Regions from separate parts of the Nonomuraea sp. NPDC005730 genome, predicted to be linked through region 3. Evidence: riboswitches for the same ligand, from Rfam matches in the RefSeq annotation. Region 3 holds a riboswitch; each other region holds the start of a gene.
The links. Region 3 has a riboswitch for cyclic di-AMP ahead of ABZ444_RS40660 (hypothetical protein). Riboswitches for the same ligand answer to the same signal wherever they lie in the genome.

Region 1: it holds a riboswitch for cyclic di-AMP, as region 3 does, so the genes downstream of both, ABZ444_RS50625 (CHAP domain-containing protein) here and ABZ444_RS40660 (hypothetical protein) in region 3, are expected to answer to the same signal.
Region 2: it holds a riboswitch for cyclic di-AMP, as region 3 does, so the genes downstream of both, ABZ444_RS05625 (C40 family peptidase) here and ABZ444_RS40660 (hypothetical protein) in region 3, are expected to answer to the same signal.
Region 4: it holds a riboswitch for cyclic di-AMP, as region 3 does, so the genes downstream of both, ABZ444_RS15520 (C40 family peptidase) here and ABZ444_RS40660 (hypothetical protein) in region 3, are expected to answer to the same signal.

Annotation. Positions count from the first base shown of each region.
Region 1 is NZ_JBEXYK010000115.1:4,130-9,953, forward strand. It holds gene ABZ444_RS50615 (glycosyl hydrolase family 18 protein) at 1-1,492, opposite strand, end outside; gene ABZ444_RS50620 (luciferase family protein) at 1,735-2,082, shown strand; cyclic di-AMP (ydaO/yuaA leader) riboswitch at 2,343-2,480, shown strand; gene ABZ444_RS50625 (CHAP domain-containing protein) at 2,495-3,208, shown strand; gene ABZ444_RS50630 (TetR/AcrR family transcriptional regulator) at 3,260-3,808, opposite strand; gene ABZ444_RS50635 (nuclear transport factor 2 family protein) at 3,906-4,403, shown strand; gene ABZ444_RS50640 (Tm-1-like ATP-binding domain-containing protein) at 4,414-5,637, shown strand; gene ABZ444_RS50645 (phosphoenolpyruvate hydrolase family protein) at 5,637-5,824, shown strand, end outside.
Region 2 is NZ_JBEXYK010000003.1:132,132-137,955, reverse strand. It holds gene ABZ444_RS05640 (glycosyltransferase family 4 protein) at 1-169, opposite strand, end outside; gene ABZ444_RS05635 (M48 family metallopeptidase) at 166-2,082, opposite strand; gene ABZ444_RS05630 (hypothetical protein) at 2,094-2,927, opposite strand; gene ABZ444_RS05625 (C40 family peptidase) at 3,096-3,578, opposite strand; cyclic di-AMP (ydaO/yuaA leader) riboswitch at 3,709-3,872, opposite strand; gene ABZ444_RS05620 (NlpC/P60 family protein) at 4,234-5,160, opposite strand; gene ABZ444_RS05615 (NYN domain-containing protein) at 5,293-5,824, opposite strand, start outside.
Region 3 is NZ_JBEXYK010000058.1:50,348-56,171, reverse strand. It holds gene ABZ444_RS40670 (DeoR/GlpR family DNA-binding transcription regulator) at 1-773, shown strand, start outside; gene galT (galactose-1-phosphate uridylyltransferase) at 770-1,840, shown strand; cyclic di-AMP (ydaO/yuaA leader) riboswitch at 1,909-2,047, shown strand; gene ABZ444_RS40660 (hypothetical protein) at 2,053-3,018, shown strand; gene sigJ (RNA polymerase sigma factor SigJ) at 3,033-3,941, opposite strand; gene ABZ444_RS40650 (amidohydrolase family protein) at 4,092-5,237, shown strand; gene ABZ444_RS40645 (M50 family metallopeptidase) at 5,258-5,824, opposite strand, start outside.
Region 4 is NZ_JBEXYK010000010.1:55,256-61,079, reverse strand. It holds gene ABZ444_RS15535 (Uma2 family endonuclease) at 1-525, shown strand, start outside; gene ABZ444_RS15530 (branched-chain amino acid aminotransferase) at 547-1,644, opposite strand; gene ABZ444_RS15525 (3-isopropylmalate dehydrogenase) at 1,845-2,891, opposite strand; cyclic di-AMP (ydaO/yuaA leader) riboswitch at 2,991-3,151, shown strand; gene ABZ444_RS15520 (C40 family peptidase) at 3,182-3,745, shown strand; gene ABZ444_RS15515 (NAD(P)-dependent alcohol dehydrogenase) at 3,729-4,721, opposite strand; gene ABZ444_RS15510 (DUF2306 domain-containing protein) at 4,904-5,539, shown strand; gene ABZ444_RS15505 (response regulator transcription factor) at 5,512-5,824, opposite strand, start outside.

The DNA.
Region 1 (5,824 bases), on a different contig from region 3:
CGAAGAAGTCGTACGTCATGACGTTGTACCAGTCGACGTACTGGGCGGCGCCGCCGTAGTCGGCCGCGTCGATCTTGCCGCCGTCGTTGCCGTCGGCGGTGATGGCCGCGGTCACCAGGTTGTTCGCGCCGAAGCGCGAGCGCAGCGCGGACATCACGTTCTTGAACGCCGCCGCGCCGCTGGTGTCACAGGTCAGGCCGCAGGCGTTCGGGTACTCCCAGTCGATGTCGATGCCGTCGAAGACGTCGGCCCAGCGGGGGTCCTCCACCAGCTTGTAGCAGGAGTCGGCGAAGGCCGTCGGGTTCTGCGCCGCCTGGCCGAAGCCGCCGGACCAGGTCCAGCCGCCGAAGGAGAAGAGCACCTTCAGGTTGGGGTACTTCTTCTTCAGCTTGCGCAGCTGGTTGAAGTTGCCGCGCAGCGCGCCGTTGTCCCAGGTGTCGGCGACGCCGTCGACGCTCTCGCCCGCCTGGTAGAAGCGGTCGTAGTCGGCGTAGCTGTCGCCGATCGTGCACTGCCCGTTCTGCACGTTGCCGAACGCGTAGTTGATGTGGGTCAGCTTGGCCGCCGAGCCGCTGGTGTCGATGTTCTTGACGTGGTAGCCGCGCTGGTAGATGCCCCACTGGACGAAGTAGCCCAGCACCTTGTTGCCGCCGCCACCGCCGCCGCCCGTGGTGGTCGCGGTGATCTGGTTGCTGTCGGCCGAGCGGTTGCCCGCCGCGTCACGCGCGCGCACGGTGTAGTTGTAGGAGGTGTTGGCGCTGAGGCCGGTGTCGGTGTGCGTGGTGCCCGTGACGGTGGTGACCAGGGTGCCGCCGCGGTAGATCTCGTAGCCGGTGACCGCCACGTTGTCGGTGGAGGCGTTCCAGGCCAGCGAGACGCTGCTGTTGCTGACGCCGGTCGAGCGCAGGTTGCCGGGCACCGACGGCGGGGTCTTGTCGTCGCCGCCACCGCCGCCCGTGGTGGTCGCGGAGATCTGGTTGCTGTTGGCCGAGCGGTTGCCGGCCGCGTCACGCGCGCGCACGGTGTAGCTGTAGGCGGTGTTCGCGGTGAGGCCGGTGTCGTTGTACGTGGTGCCCGTGACGGTGGTGACCAGCGTGCCGCCGCGGTAGACCTCGTAGCCGGTCACGGCCACGTTGTCGGTGGAGGCGTTCCAGGCCAGGGCCACGCTCGTGTCCGTGACGCCGGTCGAGCGCAGGTTGCCCGGCACGGACGGCGCGGTCGTGTCGCTGCCGCCGCCACCGGAGACCTTCCACAGCGCCGCCACGTTCGGCGGCTCCCAGCCGGGCTGGGAGGTGTGCGCCTGGAGGCAGACGTAGTCGACGCCGTTGTAGGTGACGACCGTGCCCGCCGTGTAGGCGGTCCACGGGGCCCAGGCCGCCGCGTACGCCACCGCGCTGGCGGAGGCGATCGGTGGGGTGGCCACGGCCACGGTGAGGGGCAGGGCCAATGCCGCCATTCCCGCCAGGACCTTGCTCAGAATGGTGTGTTTCATGTCGCTCCGACATCCGTTGGGGGGTGTGTGGGGAGTGGGATGGGAGACTTCTGGGGAAACTATTAGGAAAGTTTCCTTTAAGTTGTGAATCGACGGTAGCCTCTGCCTGGGGGAGCGTCAATACTCATCGGTCAGGCGTCCGTAATCGTGCCGGTCAGACCCCGGACGCGCCCGTTCACGAGGGGATAACGGTTCAGGAACGGGGGCTGACGGCGGGGTGAGCCGTGGCTCAGCATTGGAGCGTGGCAGGAATCTCCGCCTGGCGGCGGACGCCCACGCGACGCGGGCCCTACGTGGTCCGCGCGGTCGCGGAGTTACGGTCCTGGCCGTCGCTGAACGTCAGCGGCACCGGTCAGCAGGTCGCCTTCGCCGTACACGGAACCGAGATCCTGCGCCTGGCCGGCCGGGACGAGATCCACGTACGGCTCACCGCCCCCGCCATCGGCCGCCTGGAGCCGTATCTGCGGGCGTGCGACCAGGTCCATGCCTGCCGCGACCGCGCCTGGGTCGCCGTCCAGGTCGACGCGGAGCCCGATCTGGAATTGTTGCTGGCCCTCACGAGCGTGGCGATAAAGGCGCACGTGGCCTGAACCGATTCGGTGCGTAGCGTTTCTCCCACGCACTGTCGAAATCAATGCCGCCATTTGCCTGGGAATTACTCGCCGGGTAGCTTGGTTGTACACAGCCGAACGGGGAGTCGTCCCAGGTAGGGATGGCATTGCCTGGGAATTACCCAGACTGGACCCGTGTTGTACAGAGTCGATGCGGACATCTTCGCATCCGGGCGTCGCACATATACCTTCAGGCCCTTTCCCGGGCCCGGGAAGACGATGCGTCAGCCCTTCGCCTGACCAAGAGACCGCTGAATCCGCCTGTGCGCGGAACCGGGGACCCATGTGTCCAATGGGGTGAATCGGCACCGTGGTGCCGTAGGGCAGCTTCCCGCCCGAACCCGTCAGCTAACCCGGCAAGCGGCACGGAAGCTCAAGGAGTAACACCCTCATGGCCAAGCACCGTCTTCACCGTGCCTACAAGCTCGACCTCGCCAAGATCGCTCTCGGCGCGACCGCCGTCGCCGGCGTGCTCGGCACGCACGCGGCAGTGAACGCCGACACCGCCACCGCCCACACCGCCACCCAGACCGCCAAGGTCGCCGGCGTGGCCGCCCAGCCGCACGTCGCGCAGAACCGCGCCGCCGACGAGAGCGCCAAGGGCAAGGTCAACGTCACCGCCGCCCAGGTGCTGGCCACGGCCCGCGCTCAGGTCGGCACCTCCGAGGACGCCAACGGCGGCGGCACCAAGTTCCAGAAGTGGTACGCCGACTCCCAGCGCGCCGCCGAGACCGCCGCGCGTGACGGCGGCAACCGCGCCATGTACCTGAACGCCCCCTGGTGCTCGATGTTCGTCTCCTGGGTCGGCGAGCAGACCGGCGCCCGCCCGCAGGTCGGCTGGGACGCCTACACCGTGAGCCACGCCAAGTGGTTCGCCGCCAACGACCGCTGGGGCACCGAGGCCAAGCCGGGCGCCGTCGTCTTCTTCTCCTGGAGCGGCAGCAAGAGCCTGAACGACATCCAGCACGTCGGCTTCGTCGTCAAGAACAACGGCGACGGCACGATCTCCACGATCGAGGGCAACACCGGCAACGGCAAGGTCGAGCAGCGTGTCCGCCCGACCTCCCAGGTCGTCGGCTACGGCTACCCGTCGTACGCCGCCTGATCCTGCGACGCGAAAGAGCGCACTCCCCGCGGGGGTGCGCTCTTTTCGCGTTCACGGCCGCCGGTGCTGGTGGACCAGGGTCGCCGCGGCCTGCCCGGCCGAGCGGGCGGCGCCCGGCTCCTGCGAGATCATCGCGGTCACCGTGGCGCCGTCGATCAGGGTGAGCAACTGCTCGGCGAGCAGGCCGGGGTCGCCGGCTCCGGCCTCCTCGGCGAGCGAGCGCAGGTAGGCGCGCAGGCGTTCCTTGTGCTCGCGCACCGCCGTACGGACGACGGCCGAACCGGCGCCCAGCTCGGCGAAGGCGTTGGCGAACCCGCAGCCGCGGAAGTCGTCCTCGGTGAACCAGCGTTCCAGCCACGCGAAGACCGCCGGGATGCGGTCGCCGGCGTCGGCCACGTACGCGGTGAGCGAGGTCATCCAGCGTTCGTCGCGCCGCCGCAGATAGGCCACGACCAGCGCCTCCTTCGACGGGAAACACTGGTAGAGGCGTTTCAGCGAGACGCCGGAGGCGGTCCGGATCTCGTCCATGCCGACCGCCTGGACCCCGCGGCGGTAGAAGAGGTCGCCCGCGGCGTCCAGCAACCGCTGCTCGTGATCCATGACACCCCTCCAGGTGCTTGCCGCGGAGAACGATCGTTCTCTACGCTATCGCACAACCCGGGAGAACGCCCGTTCTCTCGATCGGAGAGGACATCTCATGACACGCCCGCCCGTTCCGCCGTTCACCGAGGAGACCGCCCGGATCAAGGTCCAGGCCGCCGAGGACGCCTGGAACACCCGCGACCCCGACCGCGTCGCGCTCGCTTACACCGAGGACTCCGTGTGGCGCAACCGCGGCGAGTTCGTCACCGGCCGCGCCGAGATCGCCGGGTTCCTGCGCCGCAAGTGGGACCGCGAGCTGGACTACGCCCTGCGCAAGGAGCTGTGGGCGTTCACCGGCGACCGCATCGCCGTCCGCTTCCAGTACGAGTCCCGCGACGCCGCCGGCCAGTGGTGGCGCAGCTACGGCAACGAGCAGTGGGAGTTCGACGAGTCGGGGCTGATGCGCCGCCGGGAGGCCAGCATCAACGACGTCGCCATCACCGAGGAGGAACGCCGCATCTTCGGCTCCCGCCCGCTGTCCGAGCACGGCGTGGACGTCCTCGGCATCCGCCACGCGGAGATCGCCGGGGTAGGGTCGGAAGGCCGATCGTAGGAGGTCTGACATGGCGGTTCTGCTGCTGGGCACCCTCGACACCAAGGGGGAGGAGTACGCCCTCGTCCGCGACCTGATCATCCGGGCCGGCCAGGGCGTCGTCCTCATGGACACCGGCGTCATGGGCGCCCCGGAGCTGACCGCCGACGTCCCCGCCGAGGCCGTGGCGCGGGCCGCGGGCACCGGCCTCGACCGGCTCAGGAGCGCGGGCGACCGCGGCGCCGCGCTCGCGGCGATGGCGGCCGGCGCCACGGCCCTGGCCACGGACCTGCACGCCCGCGGCGAGCTGAGCGGCGTGCTCGCGCTCGGCGGCAGCGGCGGCTCCTCCATCGCCGCCGCCGTCATGCGGGCGCTGCCCGTCGGCCTGCCCAAACTGCTCGTCTCGACCATGGTCAGCGGCGACGTCTCCGCCTACGTCGGGGAGACCGACGTGACGCTCATGTACAGCGTCGTCGACGTCGCGGGCGTCAACTCCGTCTCCCGCCGCATCCTGACCAACGCCGCCGCCGCGATCAGCGCGATGGCCGCCTCCTACGACGCCGGCGCCGAGCCGTCCGGGGAGGACAAACCGCTGGTCGCGGCCACGATGTTCGGCGTCACCACGCCCGCCGTCGACGCCGCGCGGGCCCGCCTGGAGTCCCTGGGCTACGAGGTGCTGGTCTTCCACGCCACCGGCTCGGGCGGCCGGGCCATGGAGGCGCTGGCGGCCGGCGGCCACTTCGCCGGGGTGCTCGACCTGACCACCACCGAGCTGGCCGACGAGCTCGTCGGCGGCGTGTTGTCGGCTGGCCCCGACCGCCTGACCGCCGCGGGGCGGGCCGGAATCCCGCAGGTCGTCAGCCTGGGCGCCGTCGACATGGTCAACTTCGGCCCGATGGAGACCGTGCCGGAACGTTTCCGGTCACGGCAGCTCCTGGTCCACAACCCGACGGTGACGCTCATGCGCACCACTCCCGCCGAGAACGCCGGGATCGGGCGGGCGATCGGCGAGCGGCTGGCCCGCGCGTCGGGGCCGGTCACGCTGTTCGTGCCGCGCGGCGGCGTCTCGGCCGTCGACGTCGAGGGCGGCCCGTTCCACGACCCGGCGGCCGACGCGGCCTGCTTCGACGCCGTGCTCGCGGCCGTCGCGGGCAGCGCCGTCGAGGTCGTGCAGAGCGACCAGGACATCAACAACGCGGAGTTCGCCGTGGCGGCCGCCGACCGGCTGCACCGGCTGATCGAGAAGGGGGCCTGATGCGTCGCGACGAGGCACTGCGGAGGTTGCGCGCCGAGCGGGAGGCGGGCCGGCTGATCATCGGCGGCGGCGCGGGCACCGGGCTGTCGGCCAAGTCCGCCGAGGCGGGCGGGGTCGATCTGCTCATCATCTACAACTCCGGGCGGTTCCGGATGGCCGGCCGCGGCTCGCTCGCCGGCCTGATGCC
Region 2 (5,824 bases), on a different contig from region 3:
GGTGCCGCACGACCCGGTACGGCTGACGCCGGTCGAACTCCTCGCATCCCGGCCAGGCGGGGGCGTAGACGGCCACCCCCGGCGTGCGGAGCGCGAGTCCGTGCACGAACGACTGGATGCCGCCCGGCCTGGGCGGGAAGTCGTTCGTCACGAAGACCACGTCGGTCACGGTTCGGGGACGCCGTTCAGTCTCGCCCACGAGCGGGCCAGGGCGATGCGCTCGGGGCTGGAAGGATGGGAGGCATAGAGCACATATTCCACCGCATCCGGCGACAAGTCGGAAATGTTGGTTATTGCGAGGCGTTTCTGCATCGCGACGAACGTGGCCGGATCCCTGGTGAGGTCGAGGGCGTGCACGTCGGCCCGCGCCTCCACGTGCCGCGTGATCAGGTTCTGGGCCGGGTCGGAGACCAGCGAGGCCAGCGTCATCAGCCCCATGAGCACGCCGATGGCGCGCGGGTCGGCCACCGAGGCGATCCCCGTACGCCGCCGCAGCGGGCCGACCAGCAGGAACAGGCCGATCGTGCCGAAGGCGGCCAGCAGGCCGCCGAGCAGCGTGCCGTCGAGCACGTCGGCGTGCTTGGCGTGGCCCAGCTCGTGCGCGACCACCAGCTCGACCTCCGACTCCGGCGCCTTGAGCAGCGTGTCGTAGACGACGATCCGGCGGGTGGCCCCGAAGCCCGACACGTACGCGTTGAGCGCCGTGGTACGCCGCGAGGCGTCGGCGACCAGCACGTCCTCGACCGGGACGCCGTCCCGCTCGGCCATGGCCAGCAGCTCCGACCGCAGCGAGCCCTGCGGCATGGAGGTGAAGTCGTTGAACAGCGGCTCGAACACCACCGGGTAGACGTACGACACGCCCAGGGTGAGCGCGAACGCGCCCACGGCGGCCGGGATCCACCAGCGGCGCACCTTGCGCGCCAGCGCCACGAGGGCGAGCAGCATGACGGCCATCAGCAGCACGCTGACGCCGGTGTTCTTGAGCCGGTCGGCGGTCCAGCCCGCCCAGTCCTGGGTGGACAGGCCGTAGTCGCGCAGGATCGTCTCGAACCACATGCCGAGCGGCCACCTCAGCACCTCGGTGATCGCGGTGAGCACCACCACGCCGAGGACCACCCGCACCCACCACGGGCCCCTGAGCACGCCCAGCACCTTGGCCGCGAACGGCGTCAGGACCAGCAGCCCGGCGAACAGGACCGTGAGGCCGAGCGAGATGTAGCCGGGCAGGGTGGTGGCCGCGTCGAACGCCTGCGCCCTGGCGATCTGGGCGGCGCTGAAGTCGCGGGCGGGGTCGGGGGCGACGGCGGGCGCGCCCGCCGTCAGGACCCGCCAGGGGGTGGTGAACGCGGCCACGGCCAGGATCACGCCGCCGACCAGGGCGAGGGCGGCGCCGGCCGCGCGCCTGGAGCGGGATTCCGCGCGTTGCCGTTCCCGGGCGATCAGGTGCTCCGCCGTTCCCGTCAGCTTGCCGGTCCGGGGACGGGGCCCGGCGCCGTCGGCGTCCTCGGTGTCCTCGGTGTCCTCGGTGTCCTCGGTGTCCTCGGCGTTCTCGGCGAGGGGGGCGGCGGGGTCGCCGTTACGCTTGCCGCGGCCCTTGCCCTTGCCTCCGCCTTTGCCGCCCTTGCCCTTGCCGCGGCCTTTGCCGCCCTTTCCCGGGTCGTCCGGGTGCTCGTCGGGGTTCTCAGGGCTCTTCCCGGAGCCGTCCGAGCCCTCGGCGGCGGGGGCGCCGGCGCGCGTCGCGTGGGGGCGGTCGTCGGGGGTGGGGGGTTGGGGGTGACGGGGGTCCTCGGTGCCGGGGTCGGCGTCCGCGTCGGGGCGGGCGTCGGGGCGGGCGTCGGGGCGGGCGTCGGGGCGGGCGTCCGGGTCGTCCGGGTCGTCGGGGCGGCCCGGGGATTCCGGAGGCTCGGTGGTGCCGGACGGCTCCGGCGGTCCACCGTCGCCGGGCCGGTCACCGCCGTCGTCCCTGATGGCCACACCGCCGCCGTGCGCCGCCGCGACCGCCGTGCCGGGCTCGTCGGCCCCTCCGGCGACCGCTCCGGCGGGCTCGTCCCCTTCCCGGGGCGGGTCGTTCCGCTCGCTCATCTGCCTCCCCTTCACGCGAGCTGCTCTCGTACGTACTCGCGCCACCGTGCCGCCAGTGTCTCGGCGGTGAGCCCCACGGAGGCGAGCGCCTGATCGACGCCGGCCACGCGGGCATCACGGTAGAGCCGTACCAGGGTCCCGTCACCGAACCGGTCTGCGAGGAAGCGACACGCCATCCAGGCCTCCTGGTACGCCCGCGCGAGCCGTCCGGGATCGGCGGCCGTGGGGGCGAAAGCCGCAGGTCCGGGCAACTCGCTCGGCAGCCGGCCGGCCCGTACGTCGGCGGCGAGTTCGGCGGCGGCCGTCCCGACGGGGAGCCCGGCGTCGCGGTAGGCCACGTAGTCGGCGAACCCCTCGTAGAGCCAGACGGGCAGCCGGTCGGTGCCCGCGGCGACGTGGGTGAGCTCATGGGCGAGGACGACGTCGCGTCCCACGGGGGTGAGCCGCGCGAAGGAGCCGGGCACGATGATCACCCTGGCGCCGTCGGCCACCGCGGCCAGCCCGTCCAGCGGGCCCGTGCCCGCCAGCCCGGCCGCCTCGGCGTCGGAGTCCGGCACGACGACCAGCGCGCGTACCGGACGGCCGAGCACCGCGGACACCCGCCGTCCGGCGAGGTCCGCGCGGCGGGCCAGATCGGCGAGCACGCCGGGGTCGGCGCGGTGCCCCACGACCACGGACCGTGCGCCGCGGGCCACCTGACCGCCGTCGCCCCACAACCCGCGCGCACCGGCGGGCAGGACGGCGGCGGGCGGCGCGTCGGCGACCACGAGAACCGCCGTCAACAGCAGCAGGACCGAAAGGAGCAGGCCCGGACCGCGGAGGGACGGACGCACCTGCGAGGACACGGCCCGATGCTAGTCGGCCCGCGCCCCTCCCGGCCTTCACGAGACCGGTCCCTTCACGAGGCCGGTCCCTTCACGAGGCCGGTCCCTTCGCCAGACCGGTCCCTTGACGAGGCCGGGCATGCGACAGGCCCCGGCCCGGACCGGGGAGGGTCCGGGCGGGGCCTGTTGTCACGCGCCGGGACGCACCGCGCCGACGAACGACGACTTCCGCCATCCGCCCAGTTTGTCGATGCGCACCCGTTCGCCGGTCCGCGGCGAATGGACCATCTTGCCGTGGCCGACGTACATGCCGACGTGGCCCAGCCCGTTGAAGAACATCAGGTCGCCCGGCTTGAGGTGGCGCCAGGAGACCTTGCGCTTGATGCGGGCGAACTGGCTGTTCGTCACGCGCGGGAGTCGTACTCCGGCCTTCTTCCAGGCGTACTGGACGAGTCCGGAGCAGTCGAACGCACCAGGGCCCGTGGCCCCGTACCGGTACGGGTCGCCGACCTGGTGCTTGGCGACGGCGACGGCCCTGCGGGCCTTCGACGCCTGCCGCGCGGCCTTCGCCGACTTGGCGGACCTGGCGGTCTTCGCCGACTTGGCCGACTTCGCAGTGGCCGCCTTGGCGGTGCTGGACACCGCGGTGAGCCCGGCGGCCGATTCGCTCACCGTCTGCGCCCCGGCCGGTACGGCATGGAGAGCCGCACCTCCGGCCGTCACGGTCATCGTGAGTGCGACGCCCCTCAGGGCAAGTCGGGACAGACGGGGGTTATGCAGGGAGGTAGACAGGATTTCTCCTTGTGTCTTCCACGAACGCCTACCGGGTTAGCTGACGGATTCGGGCCTGGAAGTCGCCCTACGGCGCGATGACGCGCCGATTCACCCCTGATCCCGGGGGATTACGGGATCTTTGGGTCCCCGGCTCCGTGCCTCCTGGCTGCACGGACTCGGCAGGTCGCCGCCCGATGGTTGTCTCTGCATAGGGATATCGGCGGCGACCGATGGATTTTTATCTGGTCCGCATCGGGGGTTCCGATGTCGATTCGCGGTGCGCATGGCTTGCTGACCGCGACGCCAGAAACTACGCCGAAGGGTCAAGATTTGGCAAAGGGAGACACCGGCTGTAAAGATCAGATAAAGATGTGTGTAAAGGATGAAATCCCTGCTGGAGCAGCGGGTTCCGTTACCGCTTTGTGACCCTTCTCACACTTCCCGGCACACCTGATTGTCAGGGCCCTTTCGCCCCGTTTGTCCCGTTCGTCCCAGCGGTCGTGGCAGCCCGAAGCCGCCCGCGATTCCGGTCGCCGGGCAGTCACGGGACGGGTCAGGGGCGGATGGCTCCGACCAGGGGGCGGCGGTAGTCGGCGAGGCGGACGACCTTCACGACGTCGCCCGTCTGCGGCGCGTGGACGATCTTGCCTCCGCCAGCGTAGATGCTGACGTGCCCGAGCCCCTCGCTGAAGATGAGGTCCCCCGGCTGGAGGTCCTTGATGTCCACCTTCCGGCCGGCGCCCCAGGCCCACTGCTGCCACGTCGTACGCGGCAGTGTGACGCCGGCCGCGCGCCAGGCGGCCTGGGTCAGCCCTGAGCAGTCGTAGCCGCGCGGGCCCGTGCCCCCGTAGATGTACGGCTTGCCGACCTGGGCGAAGGCGAACTGCAGGACGGCGGCCGCGCTGCCCGAGGCGGGGCCGGTGTACTTGATGCCGGTGCTGTTGGGGTTGCCCGGGTTGTAGGCCCCCAGCTTGTCCAGAAGCTTCTTCTGCTGGCCGACCAGCTTCAGCACCTCGGCCCGCTCCCGCTGGACGGCGTCCCGCTCCTTGTCGGCGTCGGCCAGCGCGGTCTCGGCGTTGTCGCGCTCGGCCTTGAGGCCCTTGTTCTCGCGGTCGAAGGCGGCCAGCTTCTCCAGCCGCTCGCGCGAGAGCTGCCCGGCCATGGCCAGCCCGGCCAGCAGGTTCTCGGGGTTGTCGACCCCGACCATGCCGGGCAGGGAGGTGACGTCCCCGCCCATCTTGTACGAGTCCACCGCCGCCCTGATGATCTCGGCCCGCAGGTCGGCGACCGTCTGCAGCTTGCGCTTGTAGCGGTCGTTCAGCGTGGTGTAGGCGTCCTTGGCCTTCTTGTAGTTCTCGGTCGCCGTGTTGTACCGGTCGACGACCTTGTCGGCCTTGTCGTTGAGCTTCTCGAGCTTGGCCTTGGCCTGTTTGAGAGTGGGCTTGGGATCAGCGAGCGCCGCACCCATCGGGACGGTCATCAGTCCGATCGCGAGACCCGCGGCCACCGTCACCCGGCCAAACCTCACAGCGTCGCCTCCCAGGGATTACACCTGGGGCGAAATAGTACAGAAGTGGCGGACGGGGTCTCGCCAAAAGTGCTAATTCGTAACTTATGCGCGACCCAGCCGGCGCAGCAGCAGACCGGACGGAACCGGTCTGGCGCCCATCCGGCGGACGGACTCGGCCACCTCGCGGTCGGAGGAGACGACGGCGATGGCCCGGCCGGGCGGCTCGGCCCGGACGAGCTGGCGGATGAGGTCGTCGGCGATCTCCCCCGGCGCGCTGAACAGCACCCGCACCCCGCGCGGCGCCACCACCTGCACCGGCGCGTTGAGCTCGGCGCCGTCGAAGACCGCCGTCACCTCGACCCGGGTCTGGGCGACCAGCCCGCCGAGGCCGGTCATCAGCCGGTTGCGCTGGTCGGCGAGGGTGAGCGTGCCGTAGCCGGTCTTCGTGACGTTGTAGCCGTCGATGATCAGGTGGACCTGCGGCAGCGCCAGGAGCTGGTCGAGCAGCTGCGGGTCGTCGTCGGCCAGGGCCCGCGCGGGCACGCCGCGCACCCCCGGACGCTCGCCGGTGCTGGCCGCGACCGAGTCGGCGGGCCTGCTGATCGTGGTGGGCAGCGCCAGCTCCCTGCGCAGC
Region 3 (5,824 bases):
CACAGCAGCGTCAGCAGACGATCCTGGAACGCGTGCGCAGCAGCGGCGGCGTCCGGGTGGCCGACCTCGTGCGCGAGCTCGGCGTCTCCGACATGACGATACGCCGCGACCTTGAGGTGCTGGCCGAGCGCGGGCTGCTGGAGAAGGTCCACGGCGGCGCGACGGCCCTCGGCCCAGGCTCGACCGAGGAGCCGGGCTTCACCGCCAAGTCCGCCCGCCAGCAGCAGGAGAAGGAGGCCATCGCGCGGCACGCGGCCACCCTCGTCCGTCCGGGCACCGCCGTGGCGCTCTCCGCCGGCACCACCACGTGGGCGCTGGCCCACCACCTGGTCGCGGTGCCCGAGCTGACCGTGATCACCAACTCGATCCCCGTCGCCGAGGTCTTCCACCGCAACCCGCGCGCCGACCGCACGGTCGTGCTGACCGGCGGCGTGCGCACGCCCTCCGACGCGCTGGTCGGCCCCGTGGCGGTGGCGGCGATCCGCCGCCTGCACGTGGACACGCTCTTCCTCGGGGTGCACGGCATGAGCCTGCGCGCCGGGTTCACCACGCCCAACCTGCTGGAGTCCGAGACCGACAGGGAGCTGGTGGCCGCGGCGCACCGGCTGGTGGTCCCCGCCGACCACACCAAATGGAACACGGTCGGCATCAGCACGATCGCCGAGCTGACCGAGGCCGACGTGGTCATCAGCGACGCGGGGCTGCCCGAGGAAGCACGCACCGAGCTGGCCGAACGGGCCGGAGAACTGATCATCGCGGAGGGCACGCCTTGAAGCGCACCATCACCCACCTGGCAGACGGCCGAGAGCTGATCTACTTCGACCGGCGCGACGACGCCGACCGGAGCGCGATCGACCGGCGGCCGCTCGACCCGCGGCCGGTGGCCTCCGAGCTGCGCTACGACCCGCTGACCGAGGAGTGGATCGCGATCGCCGGCCACCGGCAGACGCGGACGTTCCTGCCGCCGGCCGACGAGTGCCCGTTGTGCCCGTCGTCCGACACGCGGGCGTCGGAGATCCCGGCTCACGACTATGACGTGGTGGTGTTCGAGAACCGCTTCCCCTCTTTTTCCGGAAATTTTGGGACTTATGGGGATGTCGGTGGCCTGAGTGAGGTGCGGCCGGGTGTCGGGCGGTGTGAGGTGGTCTGCTTCACCTCCGACCACTCCTCCTCCTTCTCGAGGCTCTCCAACGCCCAGGTCAGGCTGGTCATGGAGGCGTGGGCCGACCGTACGGCCGAGCTGTCCGGCATCGAGGGTGTCGAGCAGGTGTTCTGCTTCGAGAACAGGGGTGAGGAGATCGGCATCACGCTCCCCCACCCGCACGGGCAGATCTACGCCTACCCCTACGTGACCCCGCGCACCAAGCTCCAGCTCGGGGCCGCCTCGCGGCACACGGGCGGCAACCTGTTCGCCGACGTGCTGGCCGCCGAGCGGGCCGCCGGCACCCGGGTGGTGGCCGCCAACGAGCTCTGGACGGCGTTCGTGCCGGCCGCCGCGCGCTGGCCGTTCGAGGTGCACGTGTATCCGCACCGGCAGGTGCCCGACCTGGCGGCGCTGTCGGAGGAGGAGCAGGCCGCGTTCGCACCGCTGTACACCTCGGTGCTGCGGGCGCTCGACGCGCTGTTCGGGGTGGCGATGCCGTACATCTCGGCCTGGCACCAGGCGCCGGTGCGGTACGGCCGCGAGCTGGCCTACCTGCACCTGGAGCTGTTCAGCATCAGGCGGGCGCCCGGGAAGCTGAAGTACCTGGCGGGCTCGGAGTCGGCCATGGGCGCCTTCGTCAACGACGTGCTGCCGGAGGAGGCGGCACGCATGTTGCGATCACGGATTGATCACTAATTGGTTTCTCATTAAAGTCGCATGACTCGTGATCTACCACTAATATCCCGTTAGACATCGGCCATAACGGTCGTTGTACGCCTAATCCCGGGCGTGTTGCCCGGGAGCCGGGGACCCATCGCATCCGGGGTGAATCCGCGCAAGTGGTAGGGACTGCTCCCGTGCCCGAACCCGTCAGCTAACCCGGCCGGCAGAGGGAGAGGAACAACCACGTGGCGGCTTCGTCCCCCGCGAGTCTTGCCGTCGGTCTCATCACCGCCACCGCCCTGCTCGTCCATCCGGCCGCCGCCTCAGCCGCCGTGTCGGCCGCGCCCAAGCCGTCGGAGGCGCAACTGCGGGCCCAGCTCAAGCAGCTCAACCGCAAGGTCGACAAGCTCATCGAGACGTACAACCTCAAGCGGGTCGAGCTGGCCAAGGCCCAGCAGGCCGCCACCGCGGCCCAGCAGCGGCTCACCGCCGCCGAGCAGGCGGTGGCCACGGCCGAGCAGCGGGTCGCCGAGATCGCCCGGCTGCGCTACCAGAACGGCGACACCTCCCTGCCGGCGTTCATGATGACCCCGGACGGCGGCGGCGCGGCCGTGCTCGAACAGCTCACCGCCGAGCAGCAGGCGGTCGTCGACAGCGTGGCCAAGGCCCGCGACGACCAGAAGAAGGCCGCCACGGCCGCCGCCGCGCTCGCGACGGAGCTCAAGGCGGGCACGGCCGAGGTGGCCGAGCAGCGCGACGACGCCCAGGACGTCATCGACGACATCAAGAAGAAGCTCCAGGACCTCGTCCCGTTCGGGCCGGGCAAGAAGTCCGACGGGAGCTGGGCGCCCGAACTGCCGTCCGGCTCGGACAACATCACGCCGCGCACCCAGCTGATGCGGGCGCAGGTGCGGAAGAACTTCTCGCTGCCGTACGAGGTGGGCTGCTTCCGGTCCGGCTCCAGCGGCGAGCACCCGCTCGGCCGGGCCTGCGACTTCATGATGAGCACGGGCGGCACCATGCCGAGCGCCGTCAACAACGCCCTCGGCGACCGCCTGGCCGACTGGGCGCTGAAGAACAAGGCCAAGCTGGGCGTCAAGTACGTGATCTGGAAGCAGCGCATCAACCAGGGCTCGGGCTGGCGCTCGATGTCCGACCGCGGCAGCATCACCGAGAACCACTACGACCACGTGCACATCTCGATGAACTAGCCGGGTCCGGCGGCTCAGCGGATGCCGGTGAGCTTGTCGGGGTTGGTGACCGAGTAGACGGCGGCGATCCGGTCGCCCTCGGACGTGAGGTCGACGACGACCACGGCCAGCGGGCCGTCACCGGAGAAGACGAGCGCGCACGGGTCGCCGGCCACCCGCCGGTAGCGGAGGTCCACCGCGCCCGGGGTCAGCGTCGCGGCGACGGACATGAACAGCGCGGCGACCCGGTCCCGGCCGTGGACCGGGTGCAGGCTGGTGGCGGGGCCCTTGCCGCCGCCGTCGGTCCACAAGGTCACGTCCGGCGCCAGCACCTCCAGCAGGGCGCGCAGGTCGCCGCCGAGGGCGGCCGCGGCGAACCGTTCGGTCACCTCGGCGTGGACGTCGGGCTCGGTCCGGTGACGAGGACGGCGAGCGTGGACGTGGCGGCGCGCGCGGGCCGCGAGCTGCCGGACCGCCGCCGGCGTGCGCCCGAGGATGTCGGCCGTCTCCGGATGGCTGAAACCGAACACCTCGTGCAGCACGAAGACCGCTCGTTCCAGCGGTGACAGGGTCTCCAGCACGACCAGCACCGCCATCGACAACGACTCCCCGCTCTCGGCGGCGCCCCCGGCGTTGTCCGGGGCCGTGACCAGCGGTTCCGGCAGCCAGGGGCCGACGTAGGTCTCCTGCCGGCGGCTCAGGTCCGCCCGCCGGGCCAGCGCCTGGTTCACCGCGATCCGCACCAGATAGGCCCGGACGTTCTCCACCGGTCCGGCGTCCGGCCTGCGATGCCGGGCGGACCAGGCCAGCCACACCTCCTGCAGCACGTCCTCGGTGTCGGCGACGCTGCCGAGCATGTTGTAGACCACGGAGAACAGCAGTTCCCGGTAGCCGAGGAACTGCTCGGTGGCGGCGTCGGCCGGATGCCGCGGGGTCGGTGTCATGGCGTGCCTCCTCATGTGTCGCAACCGAAGAGTCCCGTCGTGCGGCGATTGTGACATGAAGGCATCAGGCGTGATCTATGCCACTCATGTCACAGTTCCCGGCTGGTTGCCCCTCTGTGGTGGCGTCACGACTCACAAGGGAGAGCTTCGATGCGTACATTGATCCGCGACGTCAGGGTGTTCGACGGCGAGCACACCATCGCGAGGGCCGACGTGGTGTTCGAGGACGGCCTGATCGCCGCGGTCGGCACCGGCGCGGACCAGCCGGCCGATGCCGAGGTGGACGGCACGGGCCGGACGCTGCTGCCCGGCCTGATCGACGCGCACACCCACGTGTTCGACGGCAGCCTGGCCCAGGCCCTGCGGTACGGGGTCACCACCGAGCTCGACATGTTCTGCCTCCCGCAGATCCTCGCCGGGCAGCGGCGGCTGGCCGCCGAGAACGACGACGTGGCCGACCTGCGCAGCGCCGGCACGCTGGCCACCGCGCCGGGCGGGCACCCGACCCAGCTGCTGGCGGCCCTGGCGGGCACCGTCCTGGACGGGCTCGACGTCACGGCGATCGACTTCGTCGCCGATCCCGCGCAGGCGCCGGCGTTCGTCCGGGCCAGGGTGGCCGAGGGGGCCGACTACCTCAAGATCGTCATCGACGACGGCGCCGTGCACGGGGCCGACCTCCCCGTCATGACGGCGGAGGTCGCCGCCGCCCTGGCCGCGGCGGCGCACGAGGCGGGCCTGCTGGTCGTCGCTCATGCGATCACCGCCGCCGAGGTGGGGATCGCTCTCGACGCCGGCGTCGACGGCCTGGCTCACGTGTGGACCGACCTGGCGCCGGACGACCCGGCCTCGCCGCGCCTGGCCGACCGGGTGCGCGACCAGGGGGTCTTCGTGGTGACCACGCTCGCCTACTTCGAGGCGATCACCGCCCGGCACGTCGAGACGGCCGACTGCGCCCGCCCCGGCAGCTCCGCCCACGCCGTCGGCGCGCTGCGGGCCCTGCGCCGCGCGGGTGTGCCCCTGCTCGCCGGGACCGACGCCACCCCGTTCGTGCCTGCCCACGGCGCCGGCCTGCACCGCGAGCTGCAGTTGCTCACCGAGGCCGGGCTCGGCGCCGAGGAGGCGCTCGCCGCCGCGACCAGCGTCCCCGCCCGGCACTTCGGGCTGGGCGACCGGGGCCGGATCGCCCCCGGTCTCCGTGCGGACCTGGTGCTGGTCGAAGGCGACGCCACCCGGGACGTCACCGCCGTCGGCGACATCGCCGAGGTCTGGCGTCGCGGGGTGCGCCAGACCCGGTAGCCCGTGGCGCGCCGACCTGCTCAGCCGAGCGTGAGAGGGTTGACCAGGTCGGCGTAGACCAGCAGACCGGCCATGATGATCAGCACGAACGCCATCGCGTACGTGAGCGGCAGCACCTTGGCGATGTCGACGTAGCAGGGCTCGGGGCGGCGCAGGATCCTGGCGTAACCGCGCTTGATCCCCTCCCACAGGCCGCCCGCGATGTGGCCGCCGTCGAGGGGCAGCAGCGGGATCAGGTTGAACAGGCCGATCGCCAGGTTGAACCCGGCCAGCAGGCTGACGAAGGTGAACAGCTTGCTCTTGTTGGACATGTCGGAGGCCAGGATCTCGCCGCCGAGCCGGCCCGCGCCCACCACGCCGACCGGGCCCTCGGGGTCGCGCTTGTCGCCGGAGAAGGCGGCGTTCCAGACGCCGACCATCTTCGCCGGCAGGTTGACCATCGAGCCCACGACGCGGCCGGTCAGGTCGCTCATGTAGCCCGGCACCTGCCCGATGCTCTGCTGCTCGAAGACCTGGGAGGGCACGACGCCGAGGAACCCGACGCCCTTGTCGACCTTGCCCTCGTCGGTCAGGCTCGCCATGTCGCG
Region 4 (5,824 bases), on a different contig from region 3:
CGCACCGTGCGCGAACTGTTCCCCGAGTTCCGCATCGAGACGGTCCAGGGCCGGATCGTGGTGAACGAGCCGGGCACCTGGCAGCACAACACGATCCTGTCCCGGACGTTGTTCCAGCTCGCCGCCGCGGCGTCGGTCCGGGGCTGGGAGATCTGGCCGAACATCACCGTCTACCTGGGCCCCGGCCACGATCTCTACGTGCCCGACCTGGCCGTGGTCCCGCGCCGGCCGCGCCTGCACGAGGAGCACGCCGTCCACGGCGCCTCGACGATCCTGCTCGTGGACGTCGTCTCGGTGGCCACGACCTACGACGTGCACTTCGTCAAGACCGGCGGTTACGCGCGCGGCGGGGTGCCGCTCTACCTGGTGATCGACCCGTTCCAGCAGCTGGTGACGTTGTTCGGCGGGCCGGGCGGGCGGCGCTACCGCAGCGAGAACGTCGTCTCCCTGGGCGAGCCGGTGTTCCTGCCCGACCCGTGGAACCTCCACGTCGACACCGCGGCCCTGACGGAGGCCGGCGCCTGAACGCCGGCCGTCCGCGCGGCTCTAGCCGACCTTGTGGATCCAGTTGCGGGTGTCGGGACGGGCGCCGTACTGGATGCCGACGAGCTCCTCGCGCACCCGCATCGTCACCGGGCCGGGGGTGCCGTCGGCGATGGTCCAGGAGCGGTCGTCGCCCCTGACCGAGCCCACCGGCGTGACCACGGCGGCGGTGCCGCACGCGAACACCTCGGTCAGCTCGCCGGAGGCGCAGGCGGACTCCCACTCGTCCACCGAGATCAGCCGCTCCTCGGTCTCCAGGCCGAGGTCGCCGGCCATCTCCAGGATCGACTCCCGGGTGATGCCGGGCAGCAGGGTGCCGGTGAGCGCCGGGGTGACGAGCTTGTTACCGAAGACGAAGAACAGGTTCATCCCGCCCATCTCCTCGACGTACTCGTGCTTGTGGGCGTCGAGCCAGACGACCTGGTCGCAGCCGTTGTCGACGGCCTGGCGCTGGGCGACGAAGGCGGCGGCGTAGTTGCCGCCGCACTTGGCGAAGCCGGTGCCGCCGGGCGCGGCGCGCGTGTACTCGGTGGACAGCCAGACCGAGACCGGCTTGATGCCGCCGCTGAAGTACGAGGCCGCCGGCGAGGCGATCACCATGTACTTGTAGGTCTTCGACGGGTAGTTGACGCCGAGCCCGGCCTGCGTGGCGAACATGAACGGGCGCAGGTAGAGGCTGTGGCCCTCGGTGGTCGGCACCCACTCCTTGTCGGCCGAGACCAGCAGCTCCAGCGACTCCACGAACGCCTCCTCCGGCAGCTCGGGCATGGCCATGCGCTCGGCCGAGCGGTTGAAGCGGGCGGCGTTCGCGTACGGACGGAAGGTCGCGATCGAGCCGGAGATCTGCCGGTACGCCTTCAGGCCCTCGAACAGCTCCTGCGCATAGTGGAAGACCGAGGTCGCGGGGTCGAGCGAGAGCGGCCCGTACGGCATGAGCCTGGCGTCGTGCCATCCCTCGCCGTCGATGTAGTCGATCGAGATCATGTGGTCGGTGAAGACCTGCCCGAACCCGGGGTTCGCCAGTACCTGCTCCCGCTCGGCCGCGGTGCGAGCGTGGTCGGAATGCTGCACGTCGAAGCTGAGCTTCTGAGCGATGGTCATGACGGCGGTCCTTCTCTCTACGAATCTGCGACTTCAAAGCTGATTCTGGTAGCTACTGCCCGCGAGCAGTATTCGTACTTCCTAGTGTCTCGCGATTTGGGATGGCAAGAGGCAGTTGGGGGTGGTTCGATCCGGTGAACGCAAAAAAGCGCCTGGCAGTCCTCGTCCGGACCGCCAGGCGCGTGCGGGGCTAGGCGGTCCTAGCCGGCTACTCGCGCGGCGATGTCGTCGCCGATCTCGCTGGTCGTGCGGCCGGCGCGGCCGGTCACCCGCTCGGCGATGTCGGCGGCCACGGCCTGCTCGACCTTGGCGGCCTCGGCGTGCAGGCCGAGGTGGTCGAGGAGCATGCCGACGGACAGGATGGTGGCGGTCGGGTCGGCCTTGCCCTGACCGGCGATGTCGGGCGCGCTGCCGTGCACCGGCTCGAACATGCTCGGCGAGGTGCGCTCGGGGTTGATGTTGCCGCTGGCCGCCAGGCCGATGCCGCCGGCGATCGCGGCGCCGAGGTCGGTGATGATGTCGCCGAACAGGTTGTCGGTGACGATCACGTCGAAGCGCTCGGGCTGGGTGACGAAGAACATCGAGGCCGCGTCGATGTGGCTGTAGTCGGTGGTGACGTCGGGGAACTCGGCGGCCACGCGGTTGACCGTGCGCTGCCAGAGGTCGCCGGCGAAGGTGAGCACGTTCGTCTTGTGGACGAGCGTGAGCTTCTTGCGGGGCCGCGACCGAGCCTTCTGGAAGGCGTAACGCACGACGCGCTCGACGCCGTGGGCGGTGTTCAGCGACTCCTGGGTGGCGATCTCGTGCGGCGTGCCGCGGCGCATGACGCCGCCGGTGCCCGCGTAGAGGCCCTCGGTGCCCTCGCGGACGACGACCATGTCGATGTGCTCGGCGGAGGCGCCGGCCAGCGCGGTCTCGACGCCGGGGAACAGCTTGACCGGCCGCAGGTTGACGTAGTGGTCGAACTCGAACCGGAGCTTGAGCAGCAGGTCGCGCTCCAGGATGCCGGGCGGCACGCTGGGGTCGCCCACCGCGCCGAGCAGGATCGCGTCATAGCCGCGCAGCTCTTCGAGCACCGCGTCGGGCAGCGTCTCGCCGGTGCGGTGGTAGCGGGCTGCGCCCAGGTCGTAGTGGGTGGGCTCGATCTTCGTGCCCACGGCCTCCAGGACCTTGAGCCCTTCGGCTACGACCTCGGCGCCGATGCCATCCCCGGGGATGACGGCCAGGCGGATGTTACGCGACTCCATGGGCGGTACCTTACCTGCTCGTCTCGGCTGACGAACACATCATCTCAACAACCGGACAATCCGTTTTGGGGGGATTGCGACCTTTTGACCGTTTCGTTAGAGTCCGACGAGCCTAATCCACGCAGCCGCTGCGTGGAGCCGGGGACCCACCTTTCCCCCCGGGGCGAATCGGCTGCGCCTCCCCCCAAGGAGCACCGCCGTAGGGCTACTTCCAGGCCCGAGCCCGTCAGCTAACCCGGTCGGCCACGTGGAAGGACAGTCCCCTGTCTAGCATCGCCATCCTTTTGGCGGTGGCAGCGGGCGCCGCAGGTCTCGCGCCTGCCGCCCCCGCGGCTCCCGCCGCTCCGGCCGCCCCCACCCCCTCCGTCACCCTCACCGGCCCCCAGGTGAAACAGGTCCAGGAACGGCACGTGCCGAAACCGGCCTGGAAGATCGCCCTCGAATACGCCATGGACAAGCGCGGCACCCCGTACGTGTGGGGTGGCGCCAGCGAACGGGGCTACGACTGCTCGGGCCTCATGCTCCGGGCCTACGAAGACGCCGGTATCGAGCTCCCCAGAACCGCCGCGGAGCAGTACGGCGCCTTCTCCAGGAAGATCGCCTGGAAGGACCTCGAACCAGGCGACCTGGTGTTCTTCAGCGGCCTCGGCCACGTTGGCATGATCTCCAAGCCCGGCTACATGGTCCACTCCCCCCACACCGGCGACGTGGTGAAGGAGGAACGCCTGTCGCAGTGGCGCAGGCAGGCCTTCGTCGGCGCGGTACGCCCCGACCCCAAGGGCGTCAAGCGCTGGGCGGACTACAAGCAGCTCCGCGAGGCACCCGCCCCCGCCATGCTCACCGCGACCCTGTGACGACGACCTTCCCCGGGGCGTGCCCCTCCTCCTGGTAGCGGACGGCCGCCGGGAGCTCGCCGAACGGGAAGGTCCTGTCGATGACCGGGGTGACCGCGCCCTGCTCGATCAGCCCGGTCAACGTCAGCAGGTTCGCCCTGTTGCTCCCGCAGCGGACCACGTCCGCCCTGACGATCCGCTGCGGGACGAAGGGCCCCGACGCGAGCGCGGCGAACATGTGGCCGGCCGGCTGCACCCAGCGGCCGGCCGGTCCGCCGACCAGCACGTACGTGCCCTTCCTGGTCAGCACGCGGCGGCAGTCCGCCGGCCGGCGGCCGCCCGCCACGTCGAGCAGCAGGTCGAAGCGCCGCCCCGACGCCGCGAAGTCCTCCTTGGTGTGGTCGATGACGTCGTCCGCGCCGAGCGAGCGGACCAGGTCCGCGTTCCGCCCGCTGCACACGCCCGTGACGTGCGCCCCCAGCGCCTTGGCGAGCTGCACGGCGAACGTGCCCACGCCGCCGGACGCGCCGTTGACCAGCACCTGCTGGCCCGGCCGGACGCGTCCCTCGTCGCGCAGCGCGATCAGCGCGGTGTTGGCCGCCATCGGCACCGCCGCCGCCTGCTCGAACGACAGGCCCGCCGGCTTGGGCGCCACCTCGCCCTGCCGCAGGCAGACGTACTCGCCGAAGCCGCCCCCCAGCGACATCGCGTACACCTCGTCGCCGGGACGGAACAGCGTGACGTCCCTGCCGGCCGCCTCGACCACCCCCGCCACGTCGGCCCCGAGGACGGCGATGCTGGGCCGGCGCAGCCCGACCCCGCCGCCCATGACCCGGGCCAGGTACGGCTCTCCCCGCATGAAGTGCCAGTCGTAGGGCTGCACGGACGTGGCCCGCACCCGGACCAGCACCTCGTCGTCGCCCGGCACGGGCCGCTCGACGTCGGTCAGGACGAGCTGGTCGGGCGAGCCGAACGAGCGCAGGACGTACGCCTTCATCGTTTTTCTCCCTCGTGCCGCTGATGTGCCGTCAGTGTGGCCGTGACCTGCACGGACGCTCAACGGTCGAAAGGCGACGGCTCGATGGCCGAAAGTACGACCGCCCTCCCGCCGATGGTGCGAACCGGGACGGGCCGTCCGCGCGATGACCGGGCACGGGCGCGGGCGGCACGCTCTCAGGCATGAGATGGATCGCACCCGCCGGGTTGCTCGCGCTCAGCGTCGTCCCCCTGGTCGCCGGCGCGCTCCGGCTGACCGAACTGGCCGCCGGCGCCGCCGTCACGGCGGACAACGCGCGCTTCTTCGCCATGCCCGTGCCGGTGCTGCTGCACATCCCGGCCTCCCTGGTGTTCTGCGTCCTCGGCACGTTCCAGTTCCAGACCCGGTTCCGGGCCGGGCGGCCGGGGTGGCACCGCGCGGCGGGGCGGGTGCTGGTGGCCTGCGGGCTGGTCGCCGCGTTGTCGGGGTTGTGGCTGACGCTCTTCTCCGACCTTCCCGCCGGCGACGGGCTGCTGCTGGCCGCCTTCCGGCTGCTGTTCGGGACGGCCATGGCCGCCTGCCTCCTGCTCGGCCTGGCCGCGATCCGGCGGCGCGACGTGGCCCGGCATCGCGCCTGGATGACCCGCGGGTACGCGATCGGGCTCGGCGCGGGCACGCAGGCGTTCACCCTGGCGTTCGGGCTGGCCGCCTTCGGGCCGCCCGGCGAGCTCGGCCGGGCGCTGCTCGTCGGCGCGGGCTGGGTGATCAACCTGGCGGTGGCCGAGTCGATCCTCCGCAGAGTCCGTCGAGGTCAGGCGCGTACGCGGTCGGTCTCGTAGGCCCACATCGCGATCTCGACGCGGTTGCGCACGCCGAGCTTGGTCATCAGGCTCGCGACGTGGCTCTTGACCGTGCTGAGCGAGATGTGCAGCTCGCGGGCGATCTCGCTGTTGGTCCGGCCGCGGGCCACGGCGCGCAGGATCTCCTCCTCGCGGCCGGTGAGCGCCTCGATCGGCTGCGCGGGCGCCTCCGTACGCCCGGCTCCGGCGAACGCGGCCAGCAGGCGCGCGGTCACGCTCGGGGCGATGAGCGCCTCGCCGCCGGCCGCCGCGGTCACCGCCTGG